4 regions of the Ruminococcus sp. J1101004sp1_RTP21198st1_B9_RTP21198_201120 genome follow, and region 2 is predicted to be linked to each of the others. Evidence: riboswitches for the same ligand, from Rfam matches in the RefSeq annotation. Region 2 holds a riboswitch; each other region holds the start of a gene.
What was found. Region 2 has a riboswitch for cyclic di-GMP ahead of AB5618_RS11115 (hypothetical protein). Riboswitches for the same ligand answer to the same signal wherever they lie in the genome.

Region 1 (7,563 bases), on a different contig from region 2:
ATTATACGAAACTACTGCACCTGAAAATTGAGTTGTAGGCATAGATGTCAGTGTTTTATTCAGAATGGACAAAAGAACCGGTTCTCCCTGCTGAATAGCAAATGGAACATCAGCTTCTTTTGTCAGGAAAACACTATGAAGCTTATCATTTTTCAAATAGTCTGAAACAGTACCTGAATTGCTTACAATACAATCCGTCTCCCCTTTCTGCATTGCTTTTACTGCTGCATCTGATGTCTCATATTCCACAACCTTCCATTGCGGATAATTGTATGAAAGATATGCTTTCAATGCAAAATCATCTTTTTCAACGGCAACTGTATTCTCTTTATTTTCATCAAAAGAATCCTTTGCCGTAATTGCTGCCATATTGAGAGTCAATAGCGTATCCGACAAAGCAAATCCATTTGTTTCTGCAAAGTATGGATTCTGGTTTGCATGAAAAATCAGGTCTATTTTTCTATCCTGCAATGCCTGAAGCAGTTCACTTCTTGTATCATACCCCTTTAATTCAAATTCCAGAGTCTGACCTTGCAGACAATTTTGGGCAAGATCCACATAATCTGTGATAACACCTGTCAGTTTACCTGTTGATGGATCTACACTACTGATACCTCCATCCTGATTCAGATACCCTATCCTGATTGCTCCATGCTGCCCGATCCACTCCCTTTCTTCTTTTGAAAGAAACGAGCTGCTCTGTGCAGAAAGATAACGCCTGTAGAGATCATCAGTGTAAAATGGATTGTCATCCTTGATTCTGCGCATAGCACTATCCAGTGCTTCTTTGATATCCGGACGTTTGGGATTTATGGCAAAATAGATTTCTGTCTCTCCAATACTTGTAAGCGGTGAAATATCCGATTCTTCCCAACGGGATTCTTCTACCGAAACGAAGCAGTCAATTTCATGTTTCGACAGTTTGTCCATAATTTCTGTGGTATTAGAAACATTGACATGCTGCGTATGCAGACCATATTTTGATTCCCATTCATTAAGCACATCCTCCACTATATTATCTTTAGACACACCAATATTTTTTCCCTCAAAAGAATCCAAATTTCCTGCTGTAAGATCCCTATTGGATGCATCCGTATAGATGTAATATTTCTCTTCCCCCATAGGCATATCGGAAAAAAGCATATTTTCAGCACGTTCGTCTGTATAGGAAATGTCACCAAGAATATCAATCTCTCCATTTTCCAACTGTGTAAAGCAGTTTTTCCAATCACTTGTTATGTATTTATATGTCCATCCTGCATAACCTGCAATATCTTGAAGATACTCATAACCATAGCCGCTTCTTTCTCCCTTTTCATTGACTACATTATAAGTTTCCTCAAAAGATCCTACCCGGATAACATTGTCAGAGTTTTCTTTGGCAAATGTAGGAACGGATAAAACAATAAAACATATAATTGTGCAAAATATAATGTAACAAAATTTGAAATTCATTATATTCTGTACTAATTTGCACTTCTTCATCTTTCTCCCCTCCTCTAGGCTACAGTTGCTTGCTTCCAGATTTTAATTTTACATTCATTAATTATCAATAACCTCCCCGCTATTTTTCACAATATTTTTCCAAACAGCTTCTGTATTACTTATTCAAGTGCTCTACCATAAAAAAGCACTGCCAAACAGACAGTGCACCTCATTTCATGCAACTGGCTGCCATTTTACAGGCCCTGTAGCTTTGCGTCCCAGACTTTCATCTGGTTTGCCGATTTTCTTATTATAGCTTTAATACTTATGCAAAAAAACTGATTTCATTATACTTTAATGCTCTAGTATACACAAGAAAACATTACCGTTTTAACGACAAAAAACAAAAAAAGAACAGCCGATACATATACTCAAACTGTTCTTCTACTTCCGAAGACCACGCAGCATTGACATCACTGTTTCCTGCTCATTTGTACTCAGATTGTTCCATATCCTTAAAACTTCTTTCTGTTTTTCTGTCAGATTCTCTGAATTACCTTCCTGAAAAAACTGTGATAATGTCACGCCCAAAGCTGTACATATTTTTTCAAGTGTGATCAGCGACGGCAGGTTTTCCTGCGCCATGATTCTTCCCAGTGATGACTAGGAAATTCCCGACAGCTGCGATAATCTATATTTACTGATATCACACTTTTCACACAAAGATGTTATTTTATCCGCAATATACTTCTCTATCTGCAAGTAACTATACCTCATTTCCGCTATTACATGTTCTTATTGTACCTGTAATAACGAAAAAATATTAGTAATCAACTTTGCAAGTATTCATTCTCATTATAGGAAGTATACGGATAAAAAAATATAAAGATACTTTCGTTTCCGCAAAAGTCATTTTCGCTTATATCGTTTTTATAATATCACAGACAGTTACGTTTGTCACATAGAAGTTTGAACACTCAAACAAAAAATAAGCCTGCCATCATCGTCCTCTTTTCTGTATCATGGATCTGCGGATTCAGATTCTTCCTGTTATAAAAGGAATCTCCCTGTACCGCCTTTATATCACCGCCGTTCAGCTTAAACTTATAGGTAACACTTATATGTCGGAAACTGTGAAACACAATGGTGCTAAAATATAAATAGTACAAGCCAAAATGAGAAATTCCAAATACACATAAGCATGATACAATAGAGGCATGCTGAAGGAGGATCTCATATGGCAAAGCAACATGACAAACAATTTAAACTTGATGCAGTCCAGTACTATCAGGATCACAAAGATCTCGGAGTACGTGGATGTGCAGAAAATCTTGGCATCGGATACAGCACATTAACAAAATGGCTGAAAGACTTCCGGGAATCAAGTGATATTCCTGTTCGTGGTTCTGGTAATTATGCATCTGATGTTCTCACTATCGGAATCGTACTCTGTCTGTTCTACATAATCTGCGGAACAGTCTCGTTTGTACGGATAAAAAAATAAACTGAGCCACGGCTGTTCCAACACGAAATCAGCCGTGGCCTTATTTATATCATTTCACTCTTTTTTGAAATAGAACAACACCACAGCAACAACTCAAATCGACTTAAAATTCCAGACTATTCGCATTCAGCAAGAAATACTTCATTCCCATGATGACAAAACCTTCATCATTTCTCCAAGGCTTTTTGCTGCCATTTACAATGACGATCTTCTTGAAAGAGTCCGGGATATTACGCAGAGAATTGAACTCCTGCGTCTGTTTTTCTTCCGAAGTCATGTCATATGCAACCTGGATATAGTATCTCTGGTTTCCTTGATTCACCACAAAGTCAACCTCCAACTGCTTGCGAACACGTTTTCCCTCTTTATCCTTATCGAAGATATCCACGACACCCACATCAACATTGTAGCCACGGATCAGCAGCTCGTTATAAACAATGTTCTCCATGATATGAGTAGGCTCCTGCTGTCTGAAATTCAGACGTGCATTTCTCAGTCCCAGATCAGTAAAGTAGTATTTCAGATTTGCACCGATATACTTTCTGCCCTTAATATCGTATCGGCTTGCCTTGGAAATCAAAAAGGCATCTGTCAAATGGTCGATATGCTTGGAGATGGTTTTATTAGCATAAGTCATCTGGCGCTCACTGGCAAAGGTATTGGCAATCTTTGAAGGGTTGGTCGGTGCGCCGATTGCAGATGCAAGCACATCAACCAGAATCCCAATCTCATCCACGTTCTGAATCTTATTTCTTTCAATAACATCCTTCAGATAGACATTTGCAAAGATGTTCTTCAGATAATCCGCTTTCTGTCGTTCGCTCTGGAAACTTACGATCTGCGGCAATCCTCCGTAGATCATGTAGTCATCCCAGGCATCATCATAATCGCCGTCATAAACAGAATAAAACTCTGCAAAGGAGAGAGGGTAGATTCTAATCTCATCACCTCTGCCACGGAATTCGGTCACAATGTCGCTGGACAGGAACTTGGAATTACTTCCGGTGACATACACATCAATATTGCTCATGCGTAGCAGGCTGTTCAGCACTTCCTCAAATCGTGGCATGAACTGCACTTCATCCAAAAGGAGATAATACTTCCCGTCGTCTTTCATGGCATCCTTGATGTACTTGAAGCATACCTTGGGATCTCTTAATTCCTCGTTCTCAATACCATCCAATGCAATTTCAATAATATGATCAACATCAACGCCGTTCTCCAGTAAGTATCTCTTAAAGATGGTAAATAGCAAAAAGGATTTGCCACATCTACGAATGCCGGTAATCACCTTTATCATTCCATTATCTTTTCGCTCGATCAGCTGCTGTAGGTAAGCGTCTCTTTTAATCTCCATCGTTACACTCCCCATTTCCGTGCATCTACACACTTTTTAGTAATGAGATTCTATCACAGAACGACCTGAATTTCAATATGTATTCCCATTTTATGTGCATCTACACACTTTTATGTAATGTTAATAAATATATTTTCAGATTTTTTTGATTGCAGTGTCTATAATCGACTACTCCAATCGTTATTATAGGTAAACAACAAAAAGAAGATGGTTCCGATGTTTCATTAAATATGTTCGTTAGTCTTTTACGCAAAGGATTCTATCTCCTCTGCGCCCTAATACTTTTCGGATTCAGTTCAACAGTCGAGTAGACTAAGACCTCTCAATCTTAGCCCCTCACAGATCCGTACGTGCGGCTTTCCCGCATACGGCTCCTCATAGTAACATTCGCTTCAATATAAACAATAAATAGTACGTTTTAGGTTTTGCTAACGGGTAATACTTGAGCATTTCCACAAATCCATTCCATGTGTATGCTCGTCTACAACCTCTCCGATTCATACACTCTATGATTACTGAAACTTTATTTCTTTTCATCAAGCAAAATAACACCTTGCGCCGGATTTTTATCAATTGCACCAACTATCTCATGTGGAACATATGGCTCTTCAAGATATGCAAGGTCTTCGGCAGTTAATTTAATGTCAAATGCTCCAGCTGAATCATCCAGATACTGCGTTTTGGTTGCCCCAATAATAGGCGATAGAATTCCCTTTGCCCACTGCCATGCAATGGCTATCTGGGACATTTTGCAGTTATACTTTTCGGCAAGCTCCGCTACACGTTTAACTATCTGTATGTCTTCCGCTTCAGTCTTATCATATTTTCCCATGGCAACCCTATCCGTGGTTCCACGAAGAGACTCTGATTTCCACTGTGGTCTTGCCAGATGTCCGGCTGCAAGAGGGCTATACGGCATTAACGAAACTTTCATTTGCTTACAAATTGGTAGCAATTCTCTCTCATCCTCTCTGTAAAGCAAATTATAATGATTCTCCATCGCAGAAAATGGTGTCCATCCATTGTCTCTTGCGGCTAACTGCATATTATAAAACTGATATCCATACATGGCAGATGCACCAAGTGCCCTGACCTTTCCTGCTTTTACCAGATCGTGCAGTGCCTCCATAGTTTCTTCAATTGGTGTATCATAGTCAAATCTATGGATGATATATAAATCAAGATAGTCGGTTCCAAGACGTGACAGAGTTCCATCTATTTCCCTCATGATTGCCTGTCTTGATAAACGACCTTCATTAAAATATACCTTGGATGCAATCACAACCTGATTTCTCGCTACATTTTTCTTCAATGCTTTACCTAAATATTCCTCACTTGTTCCTGCTGAATATCCATTTGCTGTATCAAAAAAGTTATATCCCAAATCAAGTGCATGCTTGATAACATTCTCACTTTCAGCTTCATCCAACGTCCAGTCATGCATGGTTCCAGCTTTCCCAAAACTCATGCAGCCCACACATAATTTTGACACTTCTATATCTGTATTTCCGAGTTTACCGTATTCCATAGTGCTCTCCTTATCTTAATCCAGCGTACTCTTTCTCCGATACCGCCTCACACCACTCATTGGAACAATCCACTCCCGGCACCTCAATTGCCAGATGGGAAAACCATTCATCCGGAGCGGCCCCATGCCAGTGCTTTACATCTACCGGAATGTTAATACAGTCACCCGGTTTCATTTCTACCGCATCCCTGCCTTCTTCCTGATAAAACCCTCGGCCGGCTACACATACTAAGATCTGCCCGCCACCGCTTTTTGCATGATGAATATGCCAATTATTCCTGCATCCGGGTTCAAATGTCACGTTGAAAATGCCAACCTGAGAAGTGGAGATCGGTGCAAGAAAACTTCTGCCAGAAAAATACTGTGCAAAGCCATCATTTGGTGCACCAATTGGAAATACCATCTCTTTTGCATGCGCCCGCATCGCTTCCTCTTCGTATGGCAAATCTCCTTCGCCTGTCTCCCACACTTCCTTTGCAAGATTGAAAACAGCCCATGCTTTTGGCCATCCTGCATAGAATGCGACATGTGTGATTACTGCGGCGATCTCTTTTTGTGTTACACCATGATTTTTTGCATTTTGAAGATGATATTTTAAAGAAGAATCTGTAATTCCGGAAGCCATCAGAGCAACCACTGTGATGATACTTCTTGTTTTTACGTCAATATCCTGGTTATTCCAGTTTTCACCGAAAAGGACATCATCGTTAAAATGTGCAAACTCCGGTGCAAATTCACCAAGTGCATTTCTTCCTGCTGTCTGTACTATTTTTCCCATTTTCTGTATACCTCCATAGCACTGTTATTTATAAAGATTTTACCCACTCACTGATTTCCTTTTTTGTTCCACGGTTTAACAGGCTGCCTTCTGTGATAACCGCATCCGGTGCAGATGGCTGTAATTCCTTTACAGTATTACCGAATCCACTTCCACCGGATGTTGCAAAGAGCACAATCTTTTTGCCACTGAAATCATAGGCTTCCAAAAATGTATTGACAATTGTCGGAGCTACATACCACCAGATTGGGAATCCCAGAAGGATCTCGTCATAAGAACTCATATCCACCTTTTTCTTCATAATCTCCGGTCTGTATTTCTTATCACTCATTTCCACACTGCTGCGGGATTTTTTATTCATCCAGTCAAGATCAGCCTTTGTATATGGAACTTTTGGCTCAATCTCAAATAAATCCGCTTTTGCTTCCTCTGCAATCATTTCTGCTACTTTTTTTGTTGTCCCGCTTGCACTGAAAAATGCGACTAAATTTTTACTCATAATAAAAATCCCCTTTCTTTGCGAATTTTTCGTATAAAAATAGATGTATAAGATTTGAATTTCTCTTATACATCTATTTTATACCTGATATTTTTATTATGTCTAATGCTTATATTGAATTCCATTCTATGCCTGAAAAGCATTTATTTCTTCTATCATTTTACTGACCGCCAGAGAATATGGAATGTTTCGTCTCCAGGCAATCACAGTACTTGTTGTGATTTCAGGAGAAATTCTTCGCTGTACAAGAATATCCTCCCGCCAATACTTTGCAGCACCTTCGATGGATACCGGATAGCCCAGTCCATTTGCTGCCATAACTCCGGCATTCGTTCCAAGATTACTTGTAAAAGCAATCTGCAGTTTCGAAAAGTCTTTTCCAAACCAATTGGCAAGTTCACTTTGAACATTTACTCTTTCCGGCAGGATCAATGGTTTTCCAATAAGATCTTCTTTTCTTATAAACTCTTTT
Region 2 (7,563 bases):
TCATCATCTCTGTTTTCCAGCGCCTGGATTCTGCATATTTTACATACATTCTGTAGATCTCAGCTGCAAAAAGAGCAGCCTCATCTCCACCGGCACCGGCGCGGATCTCCACGATAACGTTCTTATTATCGTTAGGGTCCTTAGGCAGAAGAAGGATCTTCAGTTCATGCTCCAGCTCTTCCACACGCTTCTTGGCATCGGAAAGCTCTTCCTTGAGCATTTCTCTCATATCCTCATCCTTCTCCTCTTCCAGCATGGAAAGGCTGTCCTGAATGGTTTCTTTATTTTTCTTATATTCCTTATAGGTATCCACAATTGGCTGCAGGTCGCTCTGTTCCTTCATAAGCTTCTGGAAACGATCTGGATTAGATGTTACATCTGGCTCCCCCAGCTCATTCAGAACTTCCTCGAAACGTATGAGCAAATCGTCCAACTTGTCAAACATGGTTTTCCTCCTGTTATGTTCTTCTCTTTACTTATATAAAACTATCGTCTGCCCAACACAACTCTGTCAAGTCCCGTCAGGTCTTTAACAATCTGTACATCAAAAAAGCCATTTTCCCGCATCAGACTCTTCACAGCTTCGCCCTGATCATATCCGATTTCAAACAGCATCCAGCCATTTTCCTTCAGGAAAGCCCTTCCCTCCGATACGATTTTTCTGTAAAAATACAGACCATCTTCATGGCCATCCAATGCAAGTCTTGGATCGTGATCCCGCACTTCTTCCATAAGCTCTTCAATCTCTGCGCTTCTGATGTAGGGGGGATTCGAAATAAGGATATCATACAGAGGCATATCTTTGCCAGTGTTTTGTTGAAAAAAAGCTGACGAAAACAAGTCGCTTTCCACGAAAACAGCTCTGTCTGACACTTCCAGGCTTACCGCATTCTTATCTGCCACCTGAAGAGCAAGTGGGGAAACATCAGCACCCACACCATATGCATCCCCGGTAAGTGCCAGAAGACTTAAAAGAATACACCCCGATCCAGTGCACATATCCAGAATCCCTGGTGTCTTTTTCCCTTTCATGACTTCCAGAGCCTTCTCCACCAATGTCTCCGTATCCTGCCTCGGAACCAGTACGTTTTGATTTACATAAAATTCAAATCCCATAAAATATGCCTGATGGGTAATATGCTGCAAGGGAACATGACCTGCTCTTTTTCGGATCAGTTCCCGGTATCTGTCCGCTTTTTCCTCTTCAATCCCGTCAGCTGAATGAGCGAAATAAAAAGCCCTGTTCATTCCGGTCACATACTCCAGAAGAAGCCAGGCATCCAGCCTGGCTTCCTGGATCTTATGCTGCTCCAGAACCTTGGTTCCTTCTTTTAATAGTGTTTCCAGAGAAGTCATTGTGCAGCTCCCGTTTCCGGTACATTCCCGGTACGTTCTTCACTCTCCCCGCTTTCAGATTGCGCGGAAGCAGCGGAAAGATCACCGTTTTCTTTGTTCTCATATGGAATATCCAGATTGAATTCTGTCTTTAAATATGCTCTCCAGTCAAACACAGCCTCCACAGCCTTGATGGCAACCTCTGCCATATCAGCTGTAGGTTCTTTTGTGGTAAATTTCTGCATTGCCATACCAGGTTTGCTCATCATCAAGGCAAATTTACTGTCTGTCCTGCCTGCCCACTGGATAATTTCAAATGAAATTCCAGATACTACAGGTACCATGAGCAGACGGCCGAAAAGACGGAACCAGTAAGACGGTACCAGTACAAAAATAAAATGTAGGAAAATACTTACTATCATAACCAGGAACAGAAAGCTTGTTCCGCAGCGTCTGTGGAATCTGGAGCTCTCAAGCACGTTCTCCACAGTAAGTGGCTTACCATTTTCCACACAGTTGATACATTTGTGTTCAGCACCATGATACATAAAGGTTCTCTGAATATCCTTCATTCTGGAGATCAGAATCATGTATCCCATAAACAGACCCAGCTTCACAAACGCTTCCACAATGGTAACCACCACTTCCGAAGCGCCTACTTTACGGCAAAGACTGGCCAGTGCATAAGGAAGCAGCATAAAGGCTGCAATGGAAATTACAATAGAAATGGCCACAGTTACATAGAGCAAGGCTTTAAATGCCTTGTCTTCTTTTTTCTTCTTGGCTTCCAGTTCTTCTGGAGAAAGAGCAGCATTCTTTCTGGTCTCTTCCTCGTCCTCCTCATCACCTGCAATTTCAGCTGAATACATAAGGCATTTCGTTCCGGTTACCAGAGAATCGATAAAGCTTACCATTCCGCGGATAATCGGTTTCCGCCAGATCCTGGCTTTCCCGAAAATGCATTTATAATCTTCCACTTTTACTACAATTTCTTTATCAGGACGTCTTACTGCAATGGAGTATTTATCCTTGTGGCGCATCATAATGCCTTCCATTACAGCTTGTCCACCGATATTGGATGGTTTCATTTTATCCTCCAGTTACAAAGAAAGGTTGAGATTTCCCAACCTCAACCTTCTCATTCAGTAATATTCAAATTATTTATTCAGGCCGTATTTCTCGTTGAACTTATTGATACGTCCACGAGCCTGACTAGCTTTCTGCTGTCCTGTATAGAACGGATGACATTTGGAGCAGATTTCTACGTGGATATCCTGCTTGGTAGATCCTGTTACAAAAGTATTACCGCAGTTGCAGGTTACAGTTGCCTGATAGTAATTCGGATGGATTCCTTCTCTCATGATTTTCACCTCTCTATATTTATTCTATTTTATTTGCGTTGAATCTGACGAATTCACACTTTACACAGCCTACTGATTATAGCATGGCGTTATGAGAAATGCAAGTTATTTATAAAAATTTCTAAAACTAATCCCAGATAATATTCTGCACGGTGTTTTTTGTGAACATTACAATTTCTGTTTTTTTACCATTTGCACAAATTCAGCATTATTTGCAGTACGTGCAAACATGTTCAGGATCTGTTCCACTGCCTCATCAGACTTCATTCCGTTAAGAGCCTTTCGCATAATATATACAGCTTCCTGCTCGTCTTTGCTCAGAAGCAGATCTTCTCGTCTGGTACCGGATTTCTGAATGTCGATGGCCGGGAAAACCCGTTTCTCCTGAAGCTTGCGGTCAAGAACAAGCTCCATATTGCCGGTTCCCTTGAATTCTTCGTAAATAACGTCGTCCATTTTGCTTCCGGTGTCAACCAGTGCAGTGGCCAGAATGGTAAGGCTTCCTCCCTCACGCATATTACGTGCTGCACCAAAGAAGCGCTTCGGCATATGAAGTGCTCCCGGATCAAGACCTCCTGACAGAGTTCTTCCGCTTGGAGGAACAACCAGATTATACGCTCTTGCCAGTCTGGTAATGGAATCCAGAAGGATCACAACATCCTGCTTATGTTCTACAAGGCGGCGTGCACGCTCTACAACCATCTCGGATACACGCTTATGATGCTCCGGAAGCTCATCAAATGTGGAATAAATAACTTCCACATTCGGTCCCTGTATTGCTTCCCTGATATCGGTAACTTCCTCAGGACGTTCATCAATAAGAAGAATGATCAGATGCATATCCTTGTTATTCTTAAGAATAGATTTCGCGACATCCTTAAGCAAAGTAGTCTTACCTGCCTTAGGCGGGGAAACAATCATACCACGCTGTCCCTTTCCGATAGGGCTGATCAGATCTACGATACGCATGGCAGTAGTTCCGCCGGGACGCTCCATGATCAGACGTTCATCTGGGAAGATTGGGGTCATGTTTTCAAAATTGTATCTCTTCTGTCCCTCACTTGGATGGAAACCATTGATAGACGTTACATATAAAAGGGCACTGAATTTCTCCCCCTGTGTTTTAATACGGATATTTCCCTGAATTATATCCCCTGTCTTCAAATTAAATCTGCGGATCTGTGACGGGGAAACATAGATATCATTCTCTCCTGGAAGATAATTCTCACTTCGAATAAATCCAAAACCATCCGGCATAACCTCCAGGATTCCATTGGCCTTTTCGCCACTGTCAAGCTGGACCGTTTCAGCCGGAACATTGTAAGCATTGCTTACCCCCTCTTCTGTACGGTTCTCACTGGCTGCGCCTGTACGGGGCTGTTCCGTTTCCTCGGGTCTTAATTCGGCTGGCGGAACCACTTCTACAGGTTTCGCTACAGTAGTGCGCTTCACAAAGTTCTCCGGTCTGTTTTCTCCATTATAACTGTTCTGACGTCCTGCATTTTCATTTCTGCCATAATTATTGCTGCGGTACTCAGGATTACGCCGTATAATGGTACGGGATCTGGTTGGTGCTTCTCTTCTCTCCGGTGAAGAAACACTTCCCGTATTTTCTGTTTTTTCTGCTGCCACAGGCTCTGGTCTTGCAGGTATGGTATTCTCTTCTGCTGTTCCGGAAATAGTCTGCTCATTTTCTGCAGTCTGTTCTTTCCTGTCCTCTTCCAGCATACGTTCAATTAATTCAGGCTTTCTCATAGTAGAAATGCCCTTCAGCCCTCTGGCTTTTGCCAAGTCTTTCAGCGTAGCCAGGGATAATGATTCATACTTTTCTTTCATCAATCATCTACCTCTTCGACTAATACAATTCTAAAACACATTTCAATTTTGATTTAACGGGATACAAATGTCTGATTAGACAGAAGCTATATACTGAATTATAAAAACATCCTTCAAAAAACTTATTAAAGTTGATTCTAACACATTTCAGGCGCCGTGTCTACATCCATTCCAAATATATATTACTGTTCACTTAGGACCAGTGACCCCAATATATCTATCCCTGCCTGCAAGAAAGTGATAACCTTTGTTTTGTATTATACACACCTAAGGTTTTTCATTGCAAGAATTTTTTGTCGACACATATCCAGACTCTTCGACATAGTTACTGTTCACTCCGTGACCAGTAACACGCTTCGCGATACACAGAAAGACGAACCTTCTTGTGACAAGCACAAGAAGTAGCGTTTGCTGCGCAAACTTAATTCTCGGGTTTTCTGTGAACTTTGTTCACAAAAAACACCTCGCGGAATGTTACCAGTGAACAGCAACTCGACATATATAAGATTAAGGTTCTCCCGGTGACAAAAAGGTAAGTACCATCTGTCACTTACCTTTTTATAAAACACTATTTTCCCGCGCCTGTGGTATCCACAGTAAAACACCCGGAGATATTTCTCCGGGTGCCGGTCATCTTTAAAATCATTAGTTCCAGAACGCTCCATAAATCTTCTGAATCTTAGCGATCTGTGCATCTGTAATCTGATTCAATGCATTCTGAACAGCTGCATAAGTCTGTGGTCTGGTGCTCTTCAAGGAAGCATTGTTCAAGATGTAATCCTTAACAGATTCTGCAAAATATTCGGAAGCATTCTGTGTTACATAGGCTTTATTAAAGGCTGTAACATTTGCCTTCTCAGCTGCAAAAATGCTCTGGAAGCTTGCTGTCTTATCTACATTTCCTGCGATGAATGCGAGGAAATGACCCAGCTCATGATAAACAGAATCATCAATCTGCTTCATTGTAATAGATCTTGATCTTGCATCAAAATATCCGGAATAGTTAACAGATGGATCAACAACAAGCTTAAAGCCCAGCTGCTGATATGCTGCAATTACACGATTGTCCATCTTACCTGCAACACTTGCTACATTTGCTACATTTGCTTCGTATTTGCTCTGGTTCTGTGAAGAGCTTGCTGCTGCAGTTGCCTGGGCAGCGGAAGTACCAGAAGAAGTAGTGCTTACAGCGGTCTCATTGGCAATTGATACCTGCTGTGTAGTTGTTGTCTGAACAGTTGTTGTGATCTTGGATGTAACAACTTTCTTTTTGGATTTCTTGGTGTATTTCGCTGTTGCTTTGGTAACAACGGTTGTCTTGGTATCTACTGTTGTATTACCGGATTTATTTGTTTTATTGGTTACTTTTGTTTTGGTTTTCAGTTTCTTGGTGTAGCTCTTCTTGGAAGCCTTTTTTAATTTAACAGTCTTCCTGGTTGTCTTGGTACTGGAAGTAGTCTTCACAGTAGTCTTCGGCTGAGAAGCCAGTGGAGTTTCATCTTCTATGATGGAAGTCTCCATGATCGGATCTGTATAACTGGGGAATTCAGGTGTTTCTCCTGCTCCTGAGAATAATGAAACGCCGCCGATCACTGCTGCCAATGCTATGGCAGCACAACTGGAAACAACTTTTTTATTTGCGAGCCACTCTGTTAATTTCTTTCCTTTCATAAATAACACACCTTTCTTGAACCATAATGTAACTGACTTGCCGCTATCTGGAAACTATCAGTCCCATCAGTTTGTGGAAATAAAAAACCGTTTATCAGATTAAATAAACGGTCGCCACAAATAGAAGAACCACGTCTCCTGTCATATTACATTACCTAATCAATATCAATGCGGCAACCGGCTGTCATAGTCCTGAGACCTTAGACCCTTGGCTTTGCGTCCCTGTCTTTCAACAGGTTTGCCTTTTATTCATTTCTTATAATAAAGCAAACTGTCACTTTTGTCAACGGAATTCCCTTGTTAAAACTTACAAAAATCCGTCTAAAAAGTACGAAAACAAAAAAATCTGTAAAAATATCTGAGCGGATCGTAGCGCATGATAATCCTTCTCAAATATTTTCACAGATTCCTTTTCGATGGCCGGATGGCAACAGCTACACCTTACAGCTTGCGCGTAGACTCCCGCTCTATAAGAGTTCCGCCCAGTATTTGCCGTTTCACTACCTTTTTCCGGTCGATCATATCAAACAGGGTACGGACGCTCTGCTGGGCAGTTTCCACTCTTGGATATTTCAATGTGGTAATGGATGGATGATAATATTCCGCAATATCCTGACCATCTGCTCCTGCCACACAATAATCCTCCGGTACTCTTTTGCCGCTGTCAATAATTGCTCTGCAGGCGCCTACCGCCAGAGTATCTGAAATTGCATAAATACAGGAAAAATCCACCCCCGATTTCAAAAGCTCACAGGTACAGTTATAACCATTCTCAATCGTATAGATTCTTTTACCTGGTTTTAAACGAATTATAAGCTTCTCATCGTACTCCAGTCCATTTTTCTCCAGTGCTCTTTTATAGCCATTGAGATGGCATCTTCCAAGACCTTCATCTCTGGAAGTAATAAAGGCGATCCTTTTATGACCGCAGCTGCACAGATAATCAATCATGTTCTGACTCTCAATCTCTGTATCTGTCGTCACAAGGGCACTTTTAGGATAAGCTCCTGTATCCTCCGGAACTGTTTTTCCAGAACTGCTGATCACATACGGAACTCCCAGCATTCTCAACCTTGACTCGTCATAATCATACATACCGCCAAGGAATATGATTCCTTTGACTTTTTTCTCTTTTTCCAGCTGAAGGGCAAGCTCAACTTCATCTTCATCATTTGCTACATTCTGCAATACCAGGCAGTATTTCCTGTCACGGACTTCCCTCTCCAATACATGCAGCATAACACCCCAAAATGGGTTGCTGATTTCTCTTACTATAACTGCGATCGTATTGGAATCAGTTCTTTTCAGATTTCTGGCACTATTATTCGGTACATAATTGTACTCTCTGATCGTATCCAGA
Region 3 (7,563 bases), on a different contig from region 2:
GCTTTCCTTGCCTTCCGTAAAAGTACGAGGATAATACTAATGATAGTGAGTACAAAAAATCCTGCCGTAACAAAAAAAGCAAGCATATTGTCTTTTACAAAATCCAAAAATGTTACCTTATCTGCTGTACTGTCATAAATAGCAAGTGCACTTGTAAGCATGTCAGACGGCATAGCCTTTAAGGTTTTATTCAATATTGATAAGAGGGTTCCCTCTCCACTTCTAACTGCAAAGCATGCCTCCATTGTTTTTGTAAGTGGAATACTCTTGAAATTTTGACTGTTATCATATATTAGTGCCTGACTTGCGCCCATGAGGAAACAGTCTGCTTTTTCATGAATGACCATATCTGCTGCATCGTCAAGCGAATCACAATCTATAAGCTTCCATTGGGGATAACTGAATGCAATATGCTGTTTTAAGGCATATTTTTCCCTGGGCACAGCTACAGTATACACCTTATTCTCATCAAATTTTTCCTCATCTGTTACCGCCATCAGGCTGTAGGTCCAGGCTGTGTTTGTAAGTGTATATCCGTTTTTTTCTGCAAAATATGGATTCCTGCCAGCATAAAAAATCATGTCAATCTCTCGTTCTTGTAAAGCCTGAAGCATTTCATCATAATCATCATATTCCTGTATATTAAATTCCAGTGTCTGATTTCCCAGACAGTCTTTGGCATAAGAGAAATATTCTGCCAGCATACCGGTAAGTTTTCCAGTCTCTTCGTCCAGAGAAAATACTGCCGCATCATTACTCAGAAATCCGATCCGGATACCATCATGTTCTTCCAACCAGGACTTTTCTCCGCCTGTAAGACTTTGACAATAATCAAGCGTAAAATACTTTTTATACAGATCCGCCTTGAAAAAAGGACTATCCTGATCCAGCTGACGCATAGCCCAGTCCAACTCTGTCTTGATATCGCTGCGCTCTTTATTTATTACAAAATATATGCCGGATTTACCAATCGTGGTAACGGATGATATTCCCTGTTCAGACCAGATGGATTCCTCCAGAGATACAAAACAATCGATTTCATGATTCGCTAATTTCTTTTCGACATCATCATTATTATTCACATTTACATGTTCTGTATGTATGCCATTCTTATTTTCCCATTCTGTCAGCATGATTTCAGGCTCAGTACCCATGAGCACACCTACACGTTTACCGTCCATAGATTTGAAATCAGACGTCCCAATATCCGTATCCGATAAATCAGCATAAAGGATATATTTTTCCTCACCCATGGGTTCATCCGGGAAAAGCATCTTCTGTGCACGTTCATCGGTGTAAGAAATATCGCCCATGATATCAATCTCACCATTTTCAAGCTTATCAAAACAGTTGGACCAGTCACATTTCACATGCTCAAATTTCCATCCGGTATAACCTGCCAGAGCCTGCATGAGCTCGTAGCCATAACCTCGTCTGACACCGTTTTTATCGACATAATTAAAGGTATCCTCAAATGAGCCGACACGGATGGTCTGTGGCTGTTTTTCATCATTATTCGTTTCAGCAGCCTGGCAGTGTACCGATAACATCATCCACATTCCCAGGACCACAAATATACATGCAAATAGTACGGCTGATTTTTTTCTACTTTTATCCATATTTTTTATTTCCTTCATCCGTTTGTGTTTTATGATGTTCCAAACACCAGGTCAAAAACAGCAAGTATTGTTTTTATATCAATCGGTTTTGCAATATGTGCATTCATCCCTGTTGCTGTGTACTGCTGCTGTGTAATTTCCATCATCTCTGCAATGCCCCGGGTGATAAAAACGCTGCCAAACAGGCAGCGCATCTCATTTCATGCAACTGGCTGCCATTTTACAGGCCCTGTAGCTTTGCGTCGCAGACTTTCATCTGTTTTGCCGATTTCCATATTAGAGCATTTAAAATTATACAAAAAAACTGATTTTATTATACTCCCTTGCTCCACTTTACACAAGAAAAACCTCACCGCTTTAACGCTTAAAAATAATTTGAAAACCTGCTAAAAAGTTGTTAACCGAACTTCTTAGCAGGTTTTTATTACTAATCTGTCAGATTATTTTGTAATGTACTGATCAATTCCTCTATAACGATTGGCTTGGATAAGAATCCATTCATACCGCATTCCAACGCTTTCTTTCTGTCCTCGTCAAAAGCATTGGCCGTCATGGCAAGGATGGTGATTCCTGCCAGTGCCGGATCCCTAAGGGCACGGATCTGCTTCGTGGCCTCATATCCGTTCATTACCGGCATCTGCACATCCATCAGCACCAAATCATAACCGCCCGGTTTCGACCTCTTGACCTTCTCTACTGCCTCTGCCCCATTTTCTGCAGTATCCACCAGGAAGCCATATTCATTAAGGATCTCCACCGCAATTTCACTGTTCAGCTCATTGTCTTCCACAAGCAGTATACATCTGCCTCTGAAATCTGAGCATGCCGCCGGAAGAACAGGCTTCTCCTGCTCAGCCTGATTCTGGCCAATGGCAGTCATCAGGGTATCTCTGATATCGGACATAAACAGAGGTTTCGCACAGAATGCAGTTACTCCTGCAGCCCTGGCTTCCACTTCGATGTCTGACCAGTCATAAGCAGTCAGAATAATGATCGGTGTATCGTCACCAAGACTGCGGATCTGTCTGGTGACCTCAATACCATTCATATCCGGCAGTCGCCAGTCGATGATATAAGCATGGAAGGCATCCCCAAGCTCCATAGACTGTCGTGCACGCAGAACAGCCTCCTTACCGGAAAGTGTCCATTCCGAACGCATTCCAACCCTCACAAGTATTTTTGTCACGCTGTCACAGGTATTAAAATCGTCATCTACAACCAGAGCCTTAAGACCTTCCAGCTCTATGATCTTCTCTATACGTTGGTGCTCAGGCTGAGTCCGGAATGGCAGTCGGACGATAAATTCGGTACCTTTCCCCTGCTCTGTCCGGACCTCAATGGTGCCGCCCATCATATCCACAATATTCTTGGTGATGGCCATACCAAGTCCTGTACCCTGAGTCCTGCTTACAGTGGAAGTCCGCTCCCTCTCAAAAGGAGAAAAGATCTTCTGTACAAATTCCTGACTCATACCGATTCCGTTATCCTTCACCCGGATCTCGTACAGTTCACTGCCTCTTTGGAGACCCGGATACTGTTTCAGCCGGACAGAAACGGTTCCGCCAGCAGGAGTAAACTTGATCGCATTGGACAAAAGATTCAGCAGCACCTGATTCAGTCGTGTCTTATCACAATAGACATCCTCATTTGTCACATCCATGGCATCCATATAAAGCTCCAGCTGTTTCGCATGGATCTGCCCGCTGATGATCGTCTTCAGATCATGAAGCACATCCGACAGACTGACCTCCGTTTCTTCCAGATGGATCTTTCCGCTCTCAATCCGGCTCATATCCAGGATATCATTGATCAGGGAAAGCAGATGGTTACTGGAGGAAAGGATCTTTCCCAGATAATCCCGAACCTTGTTTTTATCATCAATATTGCTTACAGCCAGTGTGGTAAAGCCGATGATCGCATTCATTGGTGTCCGGATATCGTGAGACATGTTGGAAAGGAAGGTACTCTTGGCCCTGTTTGCTGTCTCCGCCGCACGGACTGCCTCAGAAAGTGCCTGGTTCATTTTCCAGTCCGAGGTACGGTCCGACAGAACCAGGATGTATTTCTTTTTTCCATTTACCTCACTACCCATTGCAATATTATGGAACCAGCGTTTTTCCCCTGTTTTCTGATGAACATATTCAAAATCCCATTCTCGCTGTTCATGAACCTTGATTTCTTCCAGATAATTTTTCTCCGGATCTTCATGTTCCGCCGGATGCAATTTTCCCAGAACACGAATATCTCTACGAATCTGTTCTACCGTAATACCCAGCAGATTTTCCGCATTTGGGCTGACGTAATCTGCCTGATATGTTTTTGCATCCAGCATCAGAAAGACATCATCCACGTTCATTGAAAGCTTTTGAAACAGCTCATCCCGGTACCGGATCTCCGTATCCTTTCTTCTGAGATTTGTCCTGCTTTTTTGAATAATAAGACTGATAAGAAAAGCAGCAATACAGAACACGACCGCACCAACAAGAAGCATTGTACTGCTCTGCAGGCTGTTCATACTGGCATTGACAATATCTGCCTGTACAAGTCCCAGAAATACCCAGTCCTGAATATCTGATTTTTCATAGACCAGATAATAGTTCCTTCCATCCAGATTTACCAGCATCGCACCAGTATGTCCTGCTTTAAACTTCTCCGAAAGCTCATTGACCTCTTTTTCAGACATATCAGAATGCTCTCTCAGAACACCGAAGAAATTATATACATTCCCCCATAACTCAGAAGAATGATCGATCACAACACGGCCATCCGGATGAACAATAAAACTCTGTGCATTTCCATTGAAAGCAGAAATATCCAGTACATCTACGATATTAGAGTTTTCATAAGCAATGGCGATGGCATCATATTCAAATCCCTGATAGTTTCCATGAGCCTTGGGAGTGGCAAAAACAAGCAACTGGGATTTTCCCGGAACTGCTGCATTTGATATCACATCATTTCCCTGCCGGATGTCCTCTTCAATATTTTCCTGTAATCCAAGGTACCCGGTTTCCCCTGTCACCATCTTATAGTTCCCGTCGGCTGACAGAAAAAAGAAATCCAAAAATCCGGCATCTTCCTGCGCATTCTTTATATAATTACGGATTTCATCTTCGCTTGAGGTATTCTGCAGATTCTCACCCCAAATATGGAGATAAGTCAGGTTCTTATCTGTCAATTCCCTTAACATATTATCAGACTGATGAAAAACCTCCGTCAGATGGGAAACACTTTCCTCATAAATAGTTTTCGACACAAAGTCAAAATATCGGAAAACCATCAGAACAATTTCCAGTAAAACAGCTGTAAAGACAGCGATCCGGAATCGTTTTCTCCTAACAGTCTTTTCTCTGCCTTTGTTATGCTTCTTAATATCCATTCTTCTCACCTCAGAGTCACGTAGTCTTCAGGTTCTGCAAGAATGGCATCACCATCTGAAATATATCCTGTCCAGGTATCTTTCACAAAGGTGTCTTCTCCCTCAAACGCAATATTCTCATCTGTGGGATAGGCTTCCATGTGTTTTGGTATCGCAAGGCAGGTTACCGTGAATGTATCCTTGTCCTGAACTTTTTTTCCGTCTTTTGTAACTTTACTCAATGTATAGCCATCATCCGTTTCTTTGACTTCCACGGAAATGCCGCTGACCACAGGCAGAGAGCCACGGTTAAAGGGAATGAAACCTCCCTGATAGCCTTCTACAAAGTTTCTGACCAGTTCTGTCAGTTCTGCCCCGCTTATCCTGCAGCTATATGCCGAAAGACTGTTTGGCATGATCATGTCTCTTGCCATTTTTTCTGTATATCCAGCTTTCAGCACGTTTCCCGTAAAGCTGTTTCCGGTTGCGATTAGCACATCCGTCCCATAAATACCACGCAGAGTGTTTGCCATAACCGAATAAGCCGCATTTCCCCCACTGCTATGAAAACGGTTGGAATAGGATTTCTGTGAATCCAGCACGATATTCTCTGAAGCAGATTCTTCCGCAAGAAGCTGGGAATTAAATGACTGATAGGCCTGCTCTGCATCGTATTCTCCTGAAATCATCTTCGAAACCACATCCTTGGAAACGGAGAAAAAGTCATTTGACGCAATGCGGATATACATGTGGTTTTCCTCGATCACAGGTTTCACATCCTTCAGATATTCCGTAAGCTTAAGATCCACATCCTGGCTGTAGCTTAACAGATCCTGTCCATCACTAATGATCCGGTTCTGTGCATCCTCTGAAAGCATTGTATTCAGTACCTTCATTGCTTTCTTCCGGCGCGTCTCGTCCTGTGTCAGGTCACGGTTTAATGCCACCTGAAAATATGGGGTCGTCATCAGCCACTTTTCGCCATTCTCCTGAAAGAATGGCAAAAATGTTGTGTTAATGCCCTGATCCTGTAACATTTTTACACCAGCTGAGCTGCTGAAGTACATGGCAAGCTTACCACTTTGGTACATCTCAATTATATCATCATAATTCATATCCAGATCGTCCTGGTTCAGCCCGGTATCCTGGATAAACTGTTCCATGCGTTCAAAAGCCTCCGGCCAGACGGTATCATCCAGACCTTCTCTCTTTGTATTATCCGGGTCACTGTAGGTGGTGCGCCACTTGCGTCCGTCTACAGAAGACAATTCTGATGCAGACAGACCCTGCAGTGTTTCCATACAGGTATAATCGTAATAATAGTCTGCAGTAAAGCCACGGATTCCCACCTCGTCAAATGCCTGGCAGGCAGAGACAAAGCTTTCATAATCGGTTGGCAGCGGAATTTCATACTTTTCAAAAAGGTCCTTGTTCACTACAAAACCGTGGGCATCTGCACACACGGGAAGCCAGTTTACGCTGCCATCCTCGTTCATAAAACTGCTGAGGTAGGTATCATAGACAGCACCTGCCTCATTGGTTGTGGAAAGATCCATCAGACTGTCCTTCAGCGGACTTGCGTCATGCAGGGAAAACCGGCAGCAGGTAATAATATCCGGCAATCCACCGTTTTCATCAAGAAACTTATAAAAATCCAGATCATTATTGCCGACTACAAATTCAACATTGATATCCGGAAGCTGTTCCTGGATGTATGGTGCATATTTATCATACAGGCTGGTGCTCCATAAATACACTGTGATGGTTTCTGCATCTTCTTTTTCTGCAATTTTTCTGCCGCAGCCTGACAAAAGTGATGTGCCTGTCGCCATCACCAGAAGTACAGCAAGTAACTTACTCCGGTTTTTCTTTTTCATTATGACTCCCCCTGAAACTGTGTTTCATTAGTTTATAAATTATATTTATCAATAATTTTCCATCAACAGGCTTTGCTATATGCTCATCCATTCCAGCTTCTTTAGCTCTCAGTCTGTCCTCCGTGAATGCATTTGCTGTCATTGCAATAATCGGAACCACCTTTGCATCCTCTCTGTCCAGAGAACGGATTTTCTTTGTAGCTTCATAACCATTCATAACCGGCATCATAATGTCCATAAGAATGACATCAAATTCACCAGGTTTACTTTTTCTGAATATCTCAACAGCTTCCTGTCCATTCCATGCTTTCGTCACCTCAACACCTTCATTCTGGAGCATAAATTCTGCAATTTCCATGTTCAGCTCATTATCTTCTGCCAGAAGAATGTGCAGCCCCTTTATAGATTTTTCTGATACATCCTTCTGTTTTCTACATTTATCCGCATTCATATCTATTTTGAACGGAACCCGGATCACAAATGTAGTTCCTGTGCCTTCTTCACTTTCAAAGGTAATGGTTCCGCCCATTTTCTCGACCAGATTCTTTGCGATCGGCATCCCAAGTCCTGTTCCGGCAAATTTTGTGCGGCTTCCTGTGTGTTCCTGTGCAAATGGTTCAAATACACATTTCTGGAACTCTTCAGTCATTCCGATTCCTGTATCCCGGCAGATAAATTCCATTGTGGTCATTCCTGGCTGTTCGGATGG
Region 4 (7,563 bases), on a different contig from region 2:
GATGGTTCCTCCCATCGCCTCAACCAGGTTCCTGGTAATCGCCATTCCAAGTCCGGTTCCCTGTATCTTATTCGTCATGGAATTTTCTGCACGGGTAAACGCATCAAAAATTGTATTTTTGAAATCTGCTGACATTCCCATGCCATTATCGCTGACCCAAAAGCGGTACTTTGCATAAACAGATGAATTTGATTCACATTCCTCTGCCAGAAACTGAATTTTTCCGCCTTCCTGTGTATATTTTATTGCATTAGACAGCAGGTTGCTGAAAATCTGCATTAAATGGACGCGATCCCCATTCACCCACTCATGCCGGATATTTTCTTTTGCAATTGTAAAGGTCTGCTTCTTTTCATATATTTGAGAATGAAATATCGTGTCAAGTTCCTGTATAAAATCCACAATAGAAAAGTCAGAATATTTGAAAACCGTTTTGCCAGCTTCAATCTTACTCATGTCCAGAACATCATTAATGATCCCCAACAGATGCTGTGATGAAGTGTCAATTTTATCCGCATACTCTATTACCTTTCCTTTATCTCCGGCATCATATCTGATCAATGACGTAATACCAATGATCGCATTCATAGGAGTACGAATATCGTGAGACATGTTGGCAAGAAAACTGCTTTTGGATCTGTTCGCTTCCTGTGCCACCTGAAAAGCTTCCTCTGCCGCCTGTTTTGCCTGCCGTAATTCTGTATTTACTGTTTCCAGCTTCGCATTATTTTCCCGCTCCGCACGGATCGCTTCCTGCTGGTTTCTACGCATAACAAAAGAAATTCCCAGCATAACGCAGACAGCTACGATAACCGTAAAGATAACGATAAATACCATAACAAAATTCACAAGTTTTAATGTATTTGTAGCAACATACTCTGCCGGAACCAGAAAGATAAGTGTCCATTCCGCATTTTCCAGTCTTTTTAATGCATAAAAATATTCAGTACCATCCAGTATTGCATTAGAATAACTACAGCCTTTTTCTTCCAGTTCCACTTTTGTTTTATCAAAAGAAGAATTGTGAAGGTATTTCATATTCTGTAAAACCGAAAATACATTATGCCCTTTAATTAATTCCACCTGATTGCTGTTAAACAGTTTAAATCCATTATCATCCAGTACATACACACTGTTGTTTCCGTTATATGCATCACAGCTAAAATAAGGATTCAGCTGTTCCATATCCTGGGAAATTCCAAAATAAGAGATTGTAGTTTTCTCTTCTCCATTTTGAAGTTCTATTGCTTCTGGCAAACGTTGCAAAAACACCATCTCTGACTGGTTATCTGTCATAGAATCAAAAACAAAACTGATCTGTTCGGGTTTGTCTTCAAAATAATCCAGATCACGAAAAAGTCCTATGTATCCGTCTTCTGTATAATATCTGCCCTGTGAATCCACTGCCACCAACATGATCTTATGATCTGCATATGCTGATAATTCATATTTCTTTTTCATATGTCTGCAGAGTTCATCTGTAGTCTGTATGTTTGCATCTCTCAGATAATTGCATTCTTCCGTTACCCGGTCCCAGTGGGAATCAATCACATCCTCCAGATTCTGAAACATCTGATGGGTAATCTCTTCCATCTGGTTTAACCGTTCCTCATAGATGATATCCCGGATATAAGTCTGATACAGGAAAAAAAATGCAAGAAGCATCGCTATACCAGCTATACAGCAACACAATATTAAGTTCCGATAACTCTTTGTCTTCTGCATCCTTTCCCTCCGCTTATTTCCATTCAGCGTCTGCTTCACTTAAAGTCTTAAATTGCCCAAAAAATTCTTTTGCCGCATCCATACCTACAATACCACTGTCTGTCACTTCTGTTTCTGATGCCAGTTTTTCACTGATTCCGGAAATTGCAACCTGATAAGTCTTCTCATCTTCCAGCTCCATCGGACTTACCAGCACATAAGGATAATTGTTTCCTGTACCGGCTGCATCATATCCTTCTTTATATAAATCCTGAATCTGTTTTCCTGTTAATCTGACCGTCTGGATTGTCTGTGACCAGCCTGTCGGAAGAATGGTACAGATGTCATAGTCTGTAATATTCTTTGCATACAGTTTTCCGCTCACGCCACCATTGTTCTGGTTAGTGCCATTTCCACTGATCCATGTTCCAAGGGATATAAGAGCAATGTCACTTCCGGTCGCCTCGGCAAAGCATCTGCCCACCAGCTTTGCACAGCTTTCCTGTGAGATTTCCTCTGTAGCTGTTGTGAACACTTCCGGCTGATTATTTACCACGCTGTCCTGATCCTCATCCAGCTGATCTGCTACATCCTTTATTGATGCCTTATCCTGCATGAATTCCAGCATTTTGGTTCCGGTAGTTACAATCGTATTTTCCCATCCAGAATAAATAAACGGTGTCGTATTCCCTGCATTGATAAAATCCGAAATATCTGCATAGTAGGTATCATCCGCCTTTGCATCTTTAAAAGGAAGTAGTCCTGCTTTTAATGTGCTCTCCGGATACAGGGCACTGGTTCCTTCTACCGTAGACAGCACCTTCATGACTTTTAATGCATCTTCAAGTTTCTCCGGATTATTTTCCAACTTTTTATTCAATCCGTAAAAACGGTTTACATTTAAAATAAATACATTCTGGCTTCCATCTTCAGACAGGTATGGCATCAGACCAAATTTGTCCGTTGTATCTTCTGAGTCCATAATGCCATTCTGTGGTCCCAATAGAAACAGTGCGTTTCCCTTTATAAAAGCTTCTCTTGTTTTACTATCATCTATCGGATCACTGTTGCTGCTGTCAAACATACCGATGTCTTTCCATTTTTGGATATATTCCATGCTGTCCATCATGCCTTCCGTGTCACTGACATTTGCCTTTCCTGACAGGTAATCTTTCTGCCACTGCTTTCCAGACAAGGTACCAAGGAATCCCGCATCCGCAATATTACATATATACTGGAAGGCAGAACCCGGATACTGAATCTGTGCCATACATAACGTAACTCCTGCTTCTTTTGCTTTGCCTGCAAGTTCTTCAAGCTCTGTAAAAGATGTTGGCAGCTTCCAGCCATGTTGCTCAAGCAGTGTTTTATTATAAGTGATTCCATAACAGTTGTACAAAGATGGAAGCATATAAAGTGCACCCTCATCGGATACCTCTTTCAGACGTGATTCCACATAATTATCTGTAAAATCGTATCCGGAGAGATCAATCATCTTATCACTGACATCCACCACATCTGGCTTATAAAAAGTCTGTGTGCAGATATCCGGAAGATCATCTGCCTCTAACATATTCTGTAGATAGGTTGTTGTATTTGACCCGCTATACGTGATTACTTCGAGATTAACCTCTGGATATGTTTTATGCACCTCTTCTATAAAGCTGTCCACCTCCAGATAAGGAGCCATAAAAGTAATTGCTTCGTGTTTCTTTGATGTTTCATCTGTTTTCCCACACCCTATAAGTCCTGTTGCTGCCACACATGCCAAAATAAGACATACACTTTGTACTTTTTTGATTTTCATATTTTTCTCTCTCAAATAAAATTATTATTGTTACATCTATGAAGTAACACCGTAAAAAAACACTGTCTCACAGACAGTGCACATCAGTTCATGCAACTGGCTGCCATTTTACAGGCCCTGTAGCTTTGCGTCACAGACTTTCGTCTGTTTTGACGATTTTCTTATTATAGCTTTTAAAATTCTGCAAAAAACCTATTTTATTATACTCCATCGCTCCACTTTACACAAGAAAAACCTCACCGCTTTAACACTTAAAAATAAAAAAAGAACAGCCGATACATATACTCGAACTGTTCTCCTTCTTCCGAAGTCCACGCAGCATTGACATTACTGTTTCCAGACATGATCTGCTGAATTTATAAGGCATCCCAGATTCCTTTATTTTCAAAATTAAATGCCGCATTTCGTGCATCCTCTACAATTTCCTTGTCATAACCTAACATATCCAAAAGCTGAATCGCATTTCGGGATGTGGCTCTTCCATTTTTCAGGACATAGGAAAATACCACCTCTTTTTCCTGTACGTCTTCCTCAAAATGATAGTTTTCATACTGGGAATCCAAAATGTACGACAGTTCTATGTCATGAGTAGCTGCAAAAGGCAGCACCCATTTTTGCCGAAGTGCATTTAAAATTCTGGATGAAGCAGCAATCCTCTCAACCGTATTTGTACCTCGAAGCACTTCATCAATAATACATAAAAGTGGCTCCCTTTTCTTACTTTCTTCCAATATTCGTTTCAGCGACTTGATTTCTACAATAAAATAGCTCTCTCCACTCTCTATATCATCCCGCAATGCCATAGATGTCATAACTTTCAAAAACGGTGCCTGGTAGGATGAACAAGTACAGGTAACAAGCGTCTGGGCAAGAATACTGTTCATTGCAACATTTTTTAGGAATGTAGATTTTCCGGATGCGTTAGAACCGGTTACCAAAGTTCCTCCGGCTACTTGAAAGCTATTGGCAACTGCCTCCTGAAGCAGTGGGTGATACAGATCTTCTACAGCCATTTCAATCTGCGTGACACCACTTTCCCAGCTTTTAAACTCAGGTTTGCACCAAAGCGTAAGAAGTTCCCGAAAAGACGCAATGGAAATACACGCGTCCAGTTCTCCAATATTATCAATAAGCTTCAAAATAGAGTCCGTTTTGTCCTGAATTTTTTTCAAAAGACCGTTATAAACCAGAATGTCTATATGAGTCAGCATTCTGATATAGTCCATAAGAATCTGTGCCGGATCTCCTCCATCTGTATTTTTACTGGTCAAAAAAATTGCTTTCCGGTTAAGACCCTTAAACACCGCTCTGGCTTCTGCAATAGCAGACATCTGCATTCTTGTTTCTGACCATTGCACATTCTTTATTTTTTCTGCAACAGATAACATTCGAAGCAAGTGTGCATAACAATCCAGGTAAGCTTCGATTAATTTTCGGTCATTGCCTGCATAATAAATTGTAATATTTGTTATCATTAAGACCATGAAGCAAAAAAAGCCAACTACTGGCTTCACAGGTAAAAGCACTGCAACATTCAACACCAGCAGTATCAACATAAACCAATGGATTCCTGTTTTTACCTCAGGAGAACTTTTAAGAGCCAATACCGTATCCGACAAAGAACCTAATCTCGTTTTTCCAATCTGCGACAGGAGCAGCTGCATATGCTCCCGTTCTTTTTCATGTTGGGAAAAAAAATCTATCAACTCATCTCTTTTGTCTATTTCAGCCTGAGAAAATACCGGTCTTCGCATCATATCATAAAGCACATCTTCCCCAGGAGAAGAAATCGTCTGATTTACCATCTTATAAAGGCGATCCATATCCAGATCATTCCAGGTAATATCGTCTATTGCAAAGCCTTCTTTTTCTCTTCGTCTAAAATAATGGGAAATCTGCTCAATATCGCCAGGCTCATATTGCCTGGTATACGGCTTCCCCCAGTTTTTTCGAATTTTAGTCAAGATACGCTTTTTATTTTTATAATTTTCATATATAATCCATAAAACAAATAGCAAAAGACATACTGCTATTGTCAAGATTACTGATACATATGGATTCATTCCGCTTTCACCTCTTTTATGTAATCAATTCAATAAAATTGTATTTTTTAGTTCTCTTGCCGCAGCTCCCATAGGATGCTGGCTGTCATACACCAGGCAGATCTGGCGCTCCGGGATTTCATCTTTTAATGGAATCTGTACGATCTCTTTTTTCAAAAGGGAAGGTACGGCCATTGGCTGGGGTAAAAATGCAAGCCCGAGCTCGCATTTTACCAGAGGCAGAATCTGGTCCGCAGTGGCAGCTTCCGTATCCGGGGAAAGATCCAGGCCATGAGATAAAAATACACTGTTGTAAAATTTATAGGTCATAGTTTCCCGCCCAAGAGAAATCATCGGATAGTTCTTTACCTCCCGAAGGGAAAGCTCCTGGCTGCCAAGGGCGGTAAAAGTAGTGCCTCCAACCAGAATCTCCTGAAAAGGCATGAGCATGATCTGTTTCAATGGGGGATCCACCTCTGCCGGAGTGGAAACTACTGCAAAATCAATCTTTCCGCTTTTAACGGATTCAATGGCTTCCGGTGTGGAATGGTTGTAAAGCTTCAGCCGGATTCCCGGATAAGTCATGTGAAAACTTTTTAATTTATCCAACAGAAAAATATTAAGGGCAGTTTCACTGGCACCGATGGCTACACTTCCGTGGGATAATCCGGAGCTGTCTGCCAGTTCCTCTTCTGCTGCCTGAAACTGCTCCATTGCACTTAGCACATGGGTATAAAGCCGTTCTCCTTCCGGAGTGAGCTGTACGCCGCGGTTGGTACGGATAAATAAAGTGGTATTCAGCTGTTGTTCCAGACAATTCATGGCCCGGGTAATATTAGGCTGGCTGTTGTTTAACGCCTGGGCCGCCTTGGTAAAGTTGTGGTATTTTGCCACATAATAAAAGATCTTATAATACTCGAAATTAACGTCCATAATATTTTTCCTTTTCTTTTGGCATATCATATATTTATTCCAGTTATATCAATTATAGTTTTTACTTATTTCTACGTCAAGCGTATTATGTACCCGAATAAAAAAAGAATGTTGCTGCAGGGCAAAAAGCGGTTTATTGTAATAGGAAAACAGCAGCCCGAACAGTTTTCAAAGGAGGAACAAATGCTTACAGCAGTAACCGGTATTAACTGGGGAGATGAAGGAAAAGGACGTGTGATCGATCTTCTTGCAGAGCAGGCAGATGTGGTTGTCCGCTACCAGGGCGGAAACAATGCAGGTCACACAGTGGTCACCGACCAGGGCAAATTTGTATTAAATCTTCTCCCATCTGGTATCTTACATCCAGGTGTGGTGTGCGTCCTCGGGGACGGAATGGTGGTTGATCTGGAACATCTTTCCCGCGAAATCCATGAAATAGAGAAAAAAGGAATCCGGGTTACACCGGATCATCTGAAGCTTTCAAAGCGTGCCACGATTTCCATGCCGTGGCACAAGGTACAGGATGAGTTAGAAGAAAACCGGCTGGCAAAAACCGGCAATGCTTTCGGTTCTACCCGCCGTGGAATCGCCTACGCATACAGTGACAAGTACCGTAAAAAAACACTTCGCCTCGGAGATCTTCTTCATTTGAAAGAGGATTCCGTAAAAGCCAGACTAAAAACCATGCTGGAAGCAAAGAACCTGGAGCTTGCAGGCTGCTATCATCAGGAACCAATGTCTTACCCTGCACTTCTTACCTGGTGTGAGGAACAGGCTGAACTTTTTGGATTCTATATTGGAGACACGGGTGAGTTTCTGGAGCAGGCACTGTCAGAGGGCAAAAAGGTAGTGCTGGAAGCCCAGCTTGGAGCCATGAGGGACATTGATTATGGTATTTTCCCCTACACCTCAAGTTCCTCTACTATTTCTGCTTATGGTCCCATTGGTGCTGGAATCCCTGGAAAATCTCTGGATCATGTAGTCGGCGTTTTAAAAGCGTATTCCACCTGTGTTGGCGCAGGTCCTTTTGTGGCAGAACATGCCATGTCCGATGACTGGGAAGAAGAGCTGCGGAAA

Region 1: linked by a shared signal. The riboswitch ahead of AB5618_RS07425 (transporter substrate-binding domain-containing protein) and the one ahead of AB5618_RS11115 (hypothetical protein) in region 2 are both predicted to bind cyclic di-GMP.
Region 3: linked by a shared signal. The riboswitch ahead of AB5618_RS00945 (transporter substrate-binding domain-containing protein) and the one ahead of AB5618_RS11115 (hypothetical protein) in region 2 are both predicted to bind cyclic di-GMP.
Region 4: linked by a shared signal. The riboswitch ahead of AB5618_RS00915 (extracellular solute-binding protein) and the one ahead of AB5618_RS11115 (hypothetical protein) in region 2 are both predicted to bind cyclic di-GMP.

Annotation. Positions count from the first base shown of each region.
Region 1 covers NZ_JBCOMI010000009.1:2,272-9,834, forward strand. The annotation lists gene AB5618_RS07425 (transporter substrate-binding domain-containing protein) at 1-1,485, opposite strand, end outside; cyclic di-GMP riboswitch class I at 1,660-1,735, opposite strand; gene AB5618_RS07430 (hypothetical protein) at 1,870-2,070, opposite strand; gene AB5618_RS07435 (transposase) at 2,663-2,929, shown strand; gene AB5618_RS07440 (ATP-binding protein) at 3,033-4,286, opposite strand; gene AB5618_RS07445 (aldo/keto reductase) at 4,810-5,814, opposite strand; gene AB5618_RS07450 (carboxymuconolactone decarboxylase family protein) at 5,825-6,592, opposite strand; gene AB5618_RS07455 (flavodoxin) at 6,621-7,091, opposite strand; gene AB5618_RS07460 (LysR family transcriptional regulator) at 7,218-7,563, opposite strand, start outside.
Region 2 covers NZ_JBCOMI010000014.1:37,755-45,317, forward strand. The annotation lists gene prfA (peptide chain release factor 1) at 1-445, opposite strand, end outside; gene prmC (peptide chain release factor N(5)-glutamine methyltransferase) at 487-1,356, opposite strand; gene AB5618_RS11100 (DUF1385 domain-containing protein) at 1,353-2,423, opposite strand; gene rpmE (50S ribosomal protein L31) at 2,493-2,696, opposite strand; gene rho (transcription termination factor Rho) at 2,865-4,532, opposite strand; gene AB5618_RS11115 (hypothetical protein) at 5,178-6,203, opposite strand; cyclic di-GMP riboswitch class I at 6,373-6,456, opposite strand; gene AB5618_RS11120 (LacI family DNA-binding transcriptional regulator) at 6,645-7,563, opposite strand, start outside.
Region 3 covers NZ_JBCOMI010000001.1:213,393-220,955, reverse strand. The annotation lists gene AB5618_RS00945 (transporter substrate-binding domain-containing protein) at 1-1,619, opposite strand, end outside; cyclic di-GMP riboswitch class I at 1,820-1,895, opposite strand; gene AB5618_RS00940 (response regulator) at 2,047-4,998, opposite strand; gene AB5618_RS00935 (ABC transporter substrate-binding protein) at 5,004-6,854, opposite strand; gene AB5618_RS00930 (ATP-binding protein) at 6,832-7,563, opposite strand, start outside.
Region 4 covers NZ_JBCOMI010000001.1:202,958-210,520, reverse strand. The annotation lists gene AB5618_RS00920 (ATP-binding protein) at 1-1,725, opposite strand, end outside; gene AB5618_RS00915 (extracellular solute-binding protein) at 1,739-3,511, opposite strand; cyclic di-GMP riboswitch class I at 3,600-3,675, opposite strand; gene AB5618_RS00910 (DNA mismatch repair protein MutS) at 3,868-5,475, opposite strand; gene AB5618_RS00905 (LysR family transcriptional regulator) at 5,599-6,486, opposite strand; gene AB5618_RS00900 (adenylosuccinate synthase) at 6,670-7,563, shown strand, end outside.